One region of the Clostridium carnis genome, then DNA from elsewhere that is predicted to be linked to it. Evidence: predicted binding sites of a transcription regulator. Region 1 holds the regulator's gene; the other holds the start of a gene.
The links. Region 1 encodes Rex, which represses fermentation and respiration genes when NADH is low (regulators of the CRP and FNR family bind a similar motif). Its sites were predicted from a motif close to ATTGTTAANNNNTTAACAAT; they were not measured.
Positions count from the first base shown of each region.

Region 1 (5,384 bases):
GAAGCTAATTTAAATTTTTCTACTTCAACTTTAATAGTAGAGTTAAATGGTGAAGTAAATCGTGAAAATGTTATAGAAGAAATTAAATATATTGTGAAAAAACTTGAACCAGATGTAAGGGTTTTAGAAAAGAATAATAAAATTTTAAAAAATAATAATATTAAAAAATGTACAAGTAATGTATGTTGTACAAGTAGTGCATGTAGTTCCGAAAAAGAACATACGCATGAAGAACATGGACATGATAATCATAATCATGATGGAGATGATAATGAACATGGGAATAGTCATGATCACGGCAATATAAGCTTCAAAATAAAAGATAATTTAAGGTTAATAATTGGAGCAATTATATATGCAATAGCTTTAATTGCTCCAAAGGATAATATTATATCTATTATATTATTTGCGTCAAGTTATGTACTAATTGGTGGAAAAGTTGTTTTAACAGCTTTCAAAAATATATTAAGAGGAGAAGTTTTTGATGAGAACTTCTTAATGACAATAGCAACATTAGGAGCATTTTTTATAGGAGAATTCCCTGAAGGTGTAGCAGTTATGTTGTTCTATGAAGTAGGTGAAATGTTCCAATCATATGCGGTAAATCGTTCAAGAAATTCTATATCATCACTTATGGATATAAGAGCTGATTATGCAAATTTATTAAAGGGAGACAAAGAAGAAAAGGTATCACCAGAAATAGTTTCAATAGATGATATTATTTTAATAAAACCAGGTGAAAGGGTTCCGCTAGATGGAATAATAGTAGAAGGGAAAAGTTTTGTTGATACTTCGGCCCTAACAGGAGAATCAGTTCCAAGAGAAGTTTTAGAAAATGATGAAATATTATCCGGATTTATAAATACAAGTGGTGTTTTAAAAGTAAAGGTGACTAAGGTATTTGGAGAATCTACTGTTGCAAGAATTTTAGAGCTTGTAGAAAATGCCTCAAGTAAAAAAGCACCAACAGAAAAGTTTATTACAAAGTTCTCTAAAATTTATACTCCTATTGTAGTAATTTCAGCATTAGCTTTAGCAATATTACCACCATTATTAATAAAAGATGCAGTATTTTCAGATTGGATATATAGAGCTCTTATTTTCTTAGTTGTATCTTGTCCTTGTGCATTAGTTGTATCTATTCCATTAGGGTTGTTTGCAGGAATTGGCGGGGCATCTAAAAAAGGAATTTTAGTTAAGGGTGGAAATTATTTAGAAGCATTAAAAGATGTTGAAGTTATAGTTTTTGATAAAACAGGAACTTTAACTAAAGGTGTATTTAAAGTAACTGAAATAAATAATTTAAATATTGAAAAAGATGAACTATTAAAAATAGCAGCATTTGGAGAAAGTTTATCTAATCATCCTATAGCACAATCAATAGTTAAGGAATATGGAAAAGATATAAATAAAGATGAAATAAATAATTATGAAGAAATATCTGGTCATGGAATTAAAGTTAATATCAATGGTAATGAAGTTCTTTTAGGTAATTATAAGTTAATGGAAAGGTTCAATATTTCTTATGAAAATAAGGAGTCTATAGGAACAATTATTCATATAGCTATAAATGGAAAATATAAAGGAAATATAGTAATTTCTGATGAAATTAAAGAGAGTTCTAAATCTGCAATAAAACAACTAAGAGATATAGGGGTGTCTAAAACTGTAATGCTAACAGGTGATAATAAAAAGGTTGCAGAAAAAGTTAAAAATATAATAGGTATAGATGAAGTTTATTCTGAGCTATTACCAGCAGATAAAGTAGAAAAAATTGAAGATTTAATAAATAAAAAATCACAAAAGGGCAAGGTCATATTTGTAGGGGATGGAATAAATGATGCACCAGTATTAGCAAGAGCAGATATCGGAGTTGCAATGGGTGGTATTGGTTCAGATGCAGCTATAGAAGCAGCAAATGTAGTTTTAATGAAAGATAATCCAGAAGCATTAGTAGATGCAATAGAAATAGGAAGAAAAACAAATAAAATATTATGGCAAAATATTATTTTTTCATTGGGAATAAAGGTTTTAGTCTTAATTCTTGGTGCTTTAGGTATGGCAAATATGTGGGAAGCTGTTTTTGCAGATGTTGGAGTTACTGTTATAGCAGTATTGAATTCTACTAGATGTTTAAAGTAGCAATTAGAGTGATATTTAAAGAGGAAAAATTATTATTTTAATGTTGTTGACAAATTTCATCATTTTAAATATAATGAATTAGGTTGAGAACATTTCAGGCATAAGGGAAGCATACAAGATCATTGATCTTGATTACAAACCCTATAAATACTAGGTTTATAGGTGGTTTGTATAAATTTAGAGACTTATGTATAACGAATCTGCTGCGTTATACATAAGTCTTATTTTTATAATGATAAATTAATTTTTTTGAAAATTTTTTAATTAATTAATAATATAATTAAGATTTTTACAAAAGATAAAGGGGTAATATGGAATTTTAAATAGATAAATGTATTTTTATGACTATGGAGGCAAAGTATGAACTTAATAAGTATTCTTTTAATAGCGATAGGATTAGCAATGGATGCTTTTGCAGTATCGTTAACAACTGGACTTAAAGTAACTAAAGATAAAAAGACTTATTTAGCAATTAAGTCAGGTATATTTTTTGGTATAGCACAAGGGGTTATGCCAGTAATAGGGTGGTTTTTAGGAAATAACTTTAAACAGTATATAGAAGGCTTTGATCACTGGATAGCATTTTTACTTTTAGGAATTATAGGAGGAAAAATGGCTTATGAAGGATTAAAATCTAATGATGAAGAATCAGAAAATGAAGTAGATTTTTCAAATAAAAGAATGTTTATATTATCTATAGCTACAAGCATAGATGCACTAGCAATTGGAGTAAGTCTTGGAGCTTTAAATGCAAATATAATTACATCCGCATTAATAATTGGAGTAGTTACAATGATAATATGCATATTAGGGGTATATTTAGGAAAAATATGTGGAAATTTACTTCAAGGGAAAGCGGAAGTAGTTGGTGGAATAATATTAATATGCATAGGGGCAAAAATTTTATTAGAGCATACAGGAATTATAGATAAAATAATAAACTTTGTTAAATAGATAACTCAAATAGTTTTAAAAATTGTATAAAGGTGTTACAATATAAAATATAAATAAAGTATATAATAGTATTATTTGTTAATACGGTTATACTATTAAAAATAAATTTGGTTAGGAGATACACAGTATGGAAAAGAAAAAAAATATTTCTATGGCTGTAATAAAGAGATTACCAAAATATCATAGATATCTACAAGAATTAATGAGAAATGACGTTGATAGAATTTCATCCAAAGAATTAGGTGAAAAAATAGGATTTACAGCATCTCAAATACGTCAAGATTTAAATTGTTTTGGTGATTTTGGACAGCAAGGTTATGGATATAATGTTAAAGATTTATTTAATCAAATAAGTCTAATTTTAGGTCTTAATAAAGATTATAAAGGTATAATCATAGGTGCTGGTAATATAGGTCAGGCAATTGCAAACTATAGTAGATTTTCTAAGTTAGGGTTAACAGTAGAAGCGATTTTTGACGCTAATCCTAAATTAATTGGAATGAAAATTAGAGATATAGAGATAGAAGATATAGATGGATTAAGTGTATATTTACAAGAAAATAATATAGACGTAGGAATGATTTGTGTGCCTAGAATTAATGCGCAAAAGGTATGTGATGTCTTAGTTGAAGGTGGAGTAAATGGTATTTGGAATTTTGCACCTGTTGATTTAGTAGTTCCAGAAGATGTTATAGTAGAAAATGTACATTTATCAGAAAGTTTATTAACTCTAATATATTTATTACATAAAGGTGATAAAGAGTAGATTCATAATATTGTAAAAGTTATCTTATTATAGAAATAGTTATTGCAAAAGAAAAATTCAAGGTTTATAATTATAATTGAAGTTAAGGCTTCAATTATTTTTTTTATTTAATTGTTAATCTTATAACAATTTTATGGTCAGTAAATTAACTTTAAATATAAAAGTTGGGTAAAGGGAGGATTTTACATGGAATTAAAAAATGTAATTCTTGAAAAAGAGGGGAATTTAGCTATTGTTACAATCAATAGACCTAAGGCATTAAATGCATTAAACTCAGAAACACTTGTAGATTTAAATACAATTTTAACAGATCTAGAAAGTGATAAAGATATTTACTGCGTAATTTTAACAGGAGCTGGTGAAAAATCATTTGTTGCTGGTGCAGATATTGCTGAGATGAAAGATTTAAATGAAGAACAAGGAAAAGAATTTGGACTTCTTGGAAATAAAGTTTTCAGAAGATTAGAAAATTTAGATAAGCCAGTAATAGCAGCTATATCAGGATTTGCACTAGGTGGTGGATGTGAAATAGCAATGGCTTGTGATATAAGAATAGCTTCAGAAAAGGCTAAATTTGGACAACCTGAAGCAGGGCTTGGAATTACTCCTGGTTTTGGTGGGACTCAAAGATTACCAAGATTAGTTGGACAAGGAAAAGCTAAGGAAATGATTTACACAGGAGCAATAATTAAAGCAGATGAAGCTTTAAGAGTGGGATTAGTAAATAAGGTAGTACCTTTAGAAAGTTTAATGGAAGAAGCAAAGAAAATGGCAGGCATGATAATTGCAAATGCACCAATAGCAGTTAAACTTTGTAAGGATGCAATAAATAGAGGAATGCAAGTAGATATAGATACTGCAATCGTTATAGAAGCAGAAGATTTTGGGAAGTGTTTCTTAACAGAAGACCAAAAAGAAGGAATGAGTGCTTTTATTGAAAGAAGAGAAAAAAGTTTCCAAAATAAATAGTCAGAATTATCATTAAAAAATAAATAGTCAAATATTTTGGTGAATTAAAAAGGTGTAAACATAGGGAGGTAAAATTAAATGAATTTCCAATTAACTAGAGAGCAAGAATTAGTAAGACAAATGGTTAGAGAATTCGCAGTAAACGAAGTAAAACCAATTGCAGCAGAAATCGATGAAACAGAAAGATTTCCAATGGAAAACGTTCAAAAAATGGCTAAACTAGGTATGCTTGGTATTCCATTTTCAAAAGAATATGGTGGAGCTGGTGGAGACACTCTTTCTTATATATTAGCTGTTGAAGAATTATCAAAAGTTTGTGGTACAACAGGTGTTATAGTATCAGCACATACTTCACTTTGTGCTTCGCTTATTGAACAATTTGGTAATCCAACTCAAAAAGGAAAATATCTAAAAGACCTTGCAACTGGTAAAAAGCTAGGTGCTTTTGGTTTAACTGAACCAGGCGCAGGTACAGATGCAGCTGGACAACAAACAGTTGCAGTTTTAGAAGATGATCACTATGTATTAAATGGATCAAAGATATTTATTACAA
Region 1 is NZ_BAAHYS010000001.1:1,698,398-1,703,781, forward strand. It holds gene ACYQ1T_RS08115 (heavy metal translocating P-type ATPase) at 1-2,142, shown strand, start outside; gene ACYQ1T_RS08120 (manganese efflux pump MntP) at 2,503-3,096, shown strand; gene ACYQ1T_RS08125 (redox-sensing transcriptional repressor Rex) at 3,224-3,862, shown strand; gene ACYQ1T_RS08130 (short-chain-enoyl-CoA hydratase) at 4,049-4,831, shown strand; gene ACYQ1T_RS08135 (acyl-CoA dehydrogenase) at 4,910-5,384, shown strand, end outside.

Region 2 (5,384 bases), 890 kb from region 1:
ACCATCATAGCTTTATCACCCATTGTTGGGAATCTATAAACTCTCTTTCTTATATCCATAAATCTCATAGCTAAATCTTCAAATCTAACTTCTGGATGTTCATACATAACCCACATAATCTTAGCAGCATCCATTGCTGATCCACCACCAAGTGATAATACTACGTCTGGGTTAAATGCTAACATTTCTTTTGCTCCAGCCTTAGCTGTCTTTAATGTTGGATCTGGTTCAACATCTGAGAATATTTTATATTGTATTCCATATCTTTCTAATACATCAGTAATTTTATTTGTATATCCTAATTCAAACAATACTTTATCTGTTACTATAAATACTTTCTTTTTACCCATTTCATGTAATTCTTGAAGAGCTACTGGTAAACAACCATATTTAAAGTAAGTTTTTTCTGGAACTCTAAACCAAAGCATATTTTCTCTCCTCTCAGCTACACTCTTAACATTTATTAAGTGTTTAGGACCAACATTTTCTGAAACTGAGTTTCCTCCCCATGATCCACAACCTAAAGTTAATGATGGTGCTAATCTAAAGTTAAATACGTCTCCAATAGCTCCTTGAGATGCTGGCATATTTATAAGAGTTCTAGCAGTTTTCATTGCTGCTCCAAAAGCTTCAATTCTATCTCTTGATTTTATTTGATCAGTATAGAATACTGAAGTATGACCCATACCACCTAATTCTATTAATCTACAAGCTTTTGTTAAAGCTTCATCAAATGACTTAACTCTATACATTGCTAAAACTGGTGATAACTTTTCATGTGAGAACGGTTCTTCTAATTCTACTGATTCAACTTCTCCTACTAACACCTTAGCTGTTGTTGGAACATTAACTCCTGCCATTTCAGCAATTTTATAAGCTGATTGACCAACCATATTAGCATTTAAGCCACCTTTTTCATTTAATATTATCTTTCTAACTTTATCTATTTCTTCACCTTTTAAGATATATGCTCCTCTTGCAGCTAATTCTTTTTTAACTTCATCATATATCTCATCCATAACTAATATACTTTGTTCTGATGCACATATAACACCATTATCAAAAGTCTTTGAAAGAAGTATTGAGTTTACAGCCATTTTTATATGAGCTGTTTCATCGATAATTGCTGGAGTATTTCCTGCTCCAACTCCTAAAGCTGGTCTTCCTGATGAATAAGCTGACTTAACCATGGCTGGGCCACCTGTTGCAAGAATTATATCTGATTCTCTCATAACATTTTGAGATAATTCTACTGATGGTTCATCAATCCAACCTATTATTCCTTCTGGAGCTCCAGCTTTAACTGCTGCATCTAAAACTATTCTAGCTGCTTCAATTGTAGCATTTTTAGCTCTTGGATGAGGTGATATTATTATAGCATTTCTTGTTTTTAAAGCTATTAAAGTTTTAAATATAGCTGTTGATGTTGGATTTGTAGTTGGAACTATGGCAGATATAACTCCTATTGGTTCAGCAACTTTAGTTATACCATATGTATGATCCTCTTCTATAATTCCACATGTTTTCATATCTTTATATTGATTATAAATATATTCTGCTGCAAAATGGTTTTTTATAACTTTATCTTCTACTATTCCCATTCCACTTTCTGCTACAGCCATTTTAGCAAGCTTAATTCTGTTATCGTTCGCCGCCATTGCTGCTTGTCTGAATATTTCATCTACTTGTTCTTGTGTGTATGTAGCAAACACCTTTTGTGCTGCTCTTAATTCCTTAATTCTTTGAGTTAACTCTTGTGCATTTGTTACTGCCATTGTTATTCCCCCTACAATATATATTAATTTTAGTTTTTTCAATATTATTTGAAAATTTATTTTGTTCTCATAACTGATTACAAATTTATTTTATTACATTGTTTATTTTTTGTCAATCTTTTTTCTTTTATTTTTTTCTATTATTTTCTTTTTTTCTAAAACACTCCCTTACACCCTATATTTCTTATTAAATTTCTTATTCTTTTTCAACATTTATATCTATTTTTACCTTAAAATTTATTATTATTCTTATTTTTTTTATATTTTTATTTTATTATTATTAATGCGATTTAACATTTTCTACAAATTGTAAATTCCATTAAAATTTCTTTAACTTTATGACATTTTAGAATATAGTGTTAAAACTTCGTTATTAATATAACAATCTTAACCGTTTTTTTATATAAATATAAAATTATGTAAAATTTCAATTGTTTTAGCTATTATATTTTTTAATGTAAATTATATTCATTTGTAAAATAATCTTTAATATAGAAACTCTTTTTATAAAGGTTAATAATATTAAAAAATATGTAAAAATAAGCTATTTGCAAATGCAAATAGCTTATTTTTCTTTAATTTATTTAGTTTGGAACAGCTCTATGTCCAATTCCTATTACAACCTCATCTAAATGTAATAAACCAACACTTAAAAAAATACAAACGCTTAAATGTTCTCCACTCCTAGCTATACCTATTTTCCCACCAACATTTTGACCACTAGCTCTATTCCATACTTGCATCAAGGCATCTCTTGTTGCTCCAATAACTCCACCTTCATGTAAGTGTTCTTCTCTTATAACGTTATTTCTTTTTGAAGCCACTAACGCTCTTTCTAAGATTTTAGATGTAGATTCATTTATGTTACCACCAATATTTACTGCTGTAGCTAATATTCCAAGCTTTTTAAACTCTCTTTTTAAATCTTCTTCTTCTTCTCTGGAAGAAATAGCCATCTTTATTGCATATTGTGCAACTTCCAAACTACACTTTCCCAATGATGCCCCCCCTTTTTCTATTTTATGTTTTTTTAATAATATCATATTTTTTCATCTATAACAATTTATATATATAAAAAAGGGAGTACTTTATTAAAATCTAATTTTTAATTATACTATACATTAAAAATTTCCCATATTCCTAAATTTATTATATCTTTCTTCTAATAAAGTATCTTTATCTATATTTTCAAGCTCTTTCAATAAATCTAATATTTCTTTTTTTATTCCTATAGCCATTCTAATTTTATGCCTATGAGCTCCACCTCTTGGCTCTCTAATAATTTTATCTATAATATTAAATTCCTTTAAATCTTGAGCTGTTATTTTCATAACTTCTGAAGCTTCCTTTGCTTTGCTTCCATCTTTCCATAATATTGATGCAAAACCTTCTGGAGATAAAATTGAATAAATTGAATGTTCTAACATTAAAATTCTATCTCCCACTGCTAAACCTAATGCTCCACCACTTCCACCTTCACCTATTATTATTGATATAATGGGTGTTTTTAATCTACTCATTTCCATTAAATTTTGTGCAATCGCCTGACCTTGACCTCTTTCTTCAGCTCCTATTCCACAAAATGCACCTGGAGTATCTATAAAACATATAACTGGCCTATTAAATTTTTCTGCTTGTTTCATAAGCCTTAATGCTTTTCTATAACCTTCTGGATTAGGCATCCCAAAGTTTCTCTCTATATTTTCCTTTGTGTTTTCTCCTTTTGTTATTGCAATAACAGTTACATTTATTCCATTAATTGAAGCTATTCCTCCTATTATTGCCTTATCATCACCAAAATTTCTATCTCCATGTAACTCTATAAAATTACTAAATATCTTTTCTATATAATATTTTCCATTTGGTCTATCTTTATGTCTTGCTATATTTACTTTATCCCATGAATTAATATCTTTTATTATATCCTTATTCATCCTCAATCACCCCGTGAAGACTTAATATTATATATATCTTTTTCTTTAATTCTTTTCTATGAACTATATCATCTATAAATCCCTTTTTAAGTAAAAACTCTGCTTTTTGAAAATCATTTGGTAATTTTTCTTTTATTGTATTTTCAATAACTCTTCTTCCTGCAAATCCAATTAATGCACTAGGTTCACTTAAAGTTATATCACCTTCCATAGCAAAGCTTGCCGTTACTCCACCTGTTGTTGGATTTGTTAATACAGTAATATAAAGTAATCCTTTTTCACTATGCTTTGCTAATGCAGCTGAAATTTTTGCCATTTGCATTAAAGAAAATATTCCTTCCTGCATTCTGGCTCCACCTGAAGTTGTAAAAATAATTAAAGGAAGTTTATTTTTAGTTGCATATTCAACTAGTCTTGTAATTTTCTCTCCAACTACTGTGCCCATACTTCCCATCATAAAATAACTATCCATAACCCCTAGTGCTATCTTTAAACCATTTAGTTTACATATACCTACAACTACCGCTTCATCATTTCCTGAGCTTTCTTTATAACTTTTTATCTTTTCTTCATACCCCTTAAAATTTAATGGATTTTGTGTTTTTATCTCTTTAAAAAGTTCATTAAAAGTATCTTTATCACAAAATTGTCTTATTCGTTCTTTAGCTCCAATTCTAAAATGAAAATTACATCTATTGCAAACATGAAGGTTTGAGTTTAAATCTTCAGTATATAATATACTTCCACAGCTTTCACATTTACTCCACATACCTGAAGGTATATTAGGTTTTACTTCTTCTAATTTAGTAAAAGCCATTTTACTTACAGTGGCATATTGAGTTTTTCTAAATAAATCCTTAAGCATCTTTCTTCACCATCTTTTCTGATAAAAATGAAGTATCATAATTACCATTTAAAAATTCTTCTTGTTGAATAAGCCAATATTGAAAGTCTATATTTGTTATAACTCCACCAACTGCAAATTCTTGAAGAGATCTTTTCATCTTAATTATTGCTTCTTCTCTAGTTTTGGCAAATGTAATTAACTTTCCAACCATAGAATCATAATTATGTGGAATTTTATATCCACAATAAATTGCACTATCTAACCTTACCCCCATACCGGCTGGCATACAAAGTTCCTTTATTGTACCAGGACAAGGCCTAAAATCATTTTTAGGATCTTCTGCATTTATTCTACACTCAATAGAATGTCCTAATATCTTAATATCTTCTTGTTTTATTTTAAGTTCTATATTAGAAGCTATTTTTAATTGCTCTTTTACTAAATCTATTCCAGTGACCATCTCAGTAATTGGATGTTCAACCTGTATTCTGGTATTCATTTCCATAAAGTAATAGTTACAATTATTATCTACTAAAAATTCAATTGTTCCTGCATTTTTATAATTTACAGCTTTTGCAGCTTTTTTAGCCACTTCACCCATTTCATTTCTTAAAGATTCACTTAAAAAAGTTGATGGAGCTTCTTCTAAAACCTTTTGGTTTTTTCTTTGAAGAGAACATTCTCTTTCACCTAAATGAATTAAATTACCAAATTCATCTGCCAAAATCTGAAATTCTATATGTCTAGGTTTTTCAACAAACCTTTCTATATATATCCTATCATCTCCAAAACATGCTTTTGCTTCAGCTTTAGCAGTATTATATGCTA
Region 2 is NZ_BAAHYS010000001.1:2,590,040-2,595,423, reverse strand. It holds gene adhE (bifunctional acetaldehyde-CoA/alcohol dehydrogenase) at 1-1,775, opposite strand, end outside; gene ACYQ1T_RS12510 (HutP family protein) at 2,360-2,773, opposite strand; gene ACYQ1T_RS12505 (acetyl-CoA carboxylase carboxyltransferase subunit alpha) at 2,897-3,709, opposite strand; gene accD (acetyl-CoA carboxylase, carboxyltransferase subunit beta) at 3,702-4,574, opposite strand; gene ACYQ1T_RS12495 (acetyl-CoA carboxylase biotin carboxylase subunit) at 4,567-5,384, opposite strand, start outside.
Region 2: adhE (bifunctional acetaldehyde-CoA/alcohol dehydrogenase) is a predicted target of Rex. The motif match lies at 1,873-1,892, and genes of this name have one in related genera.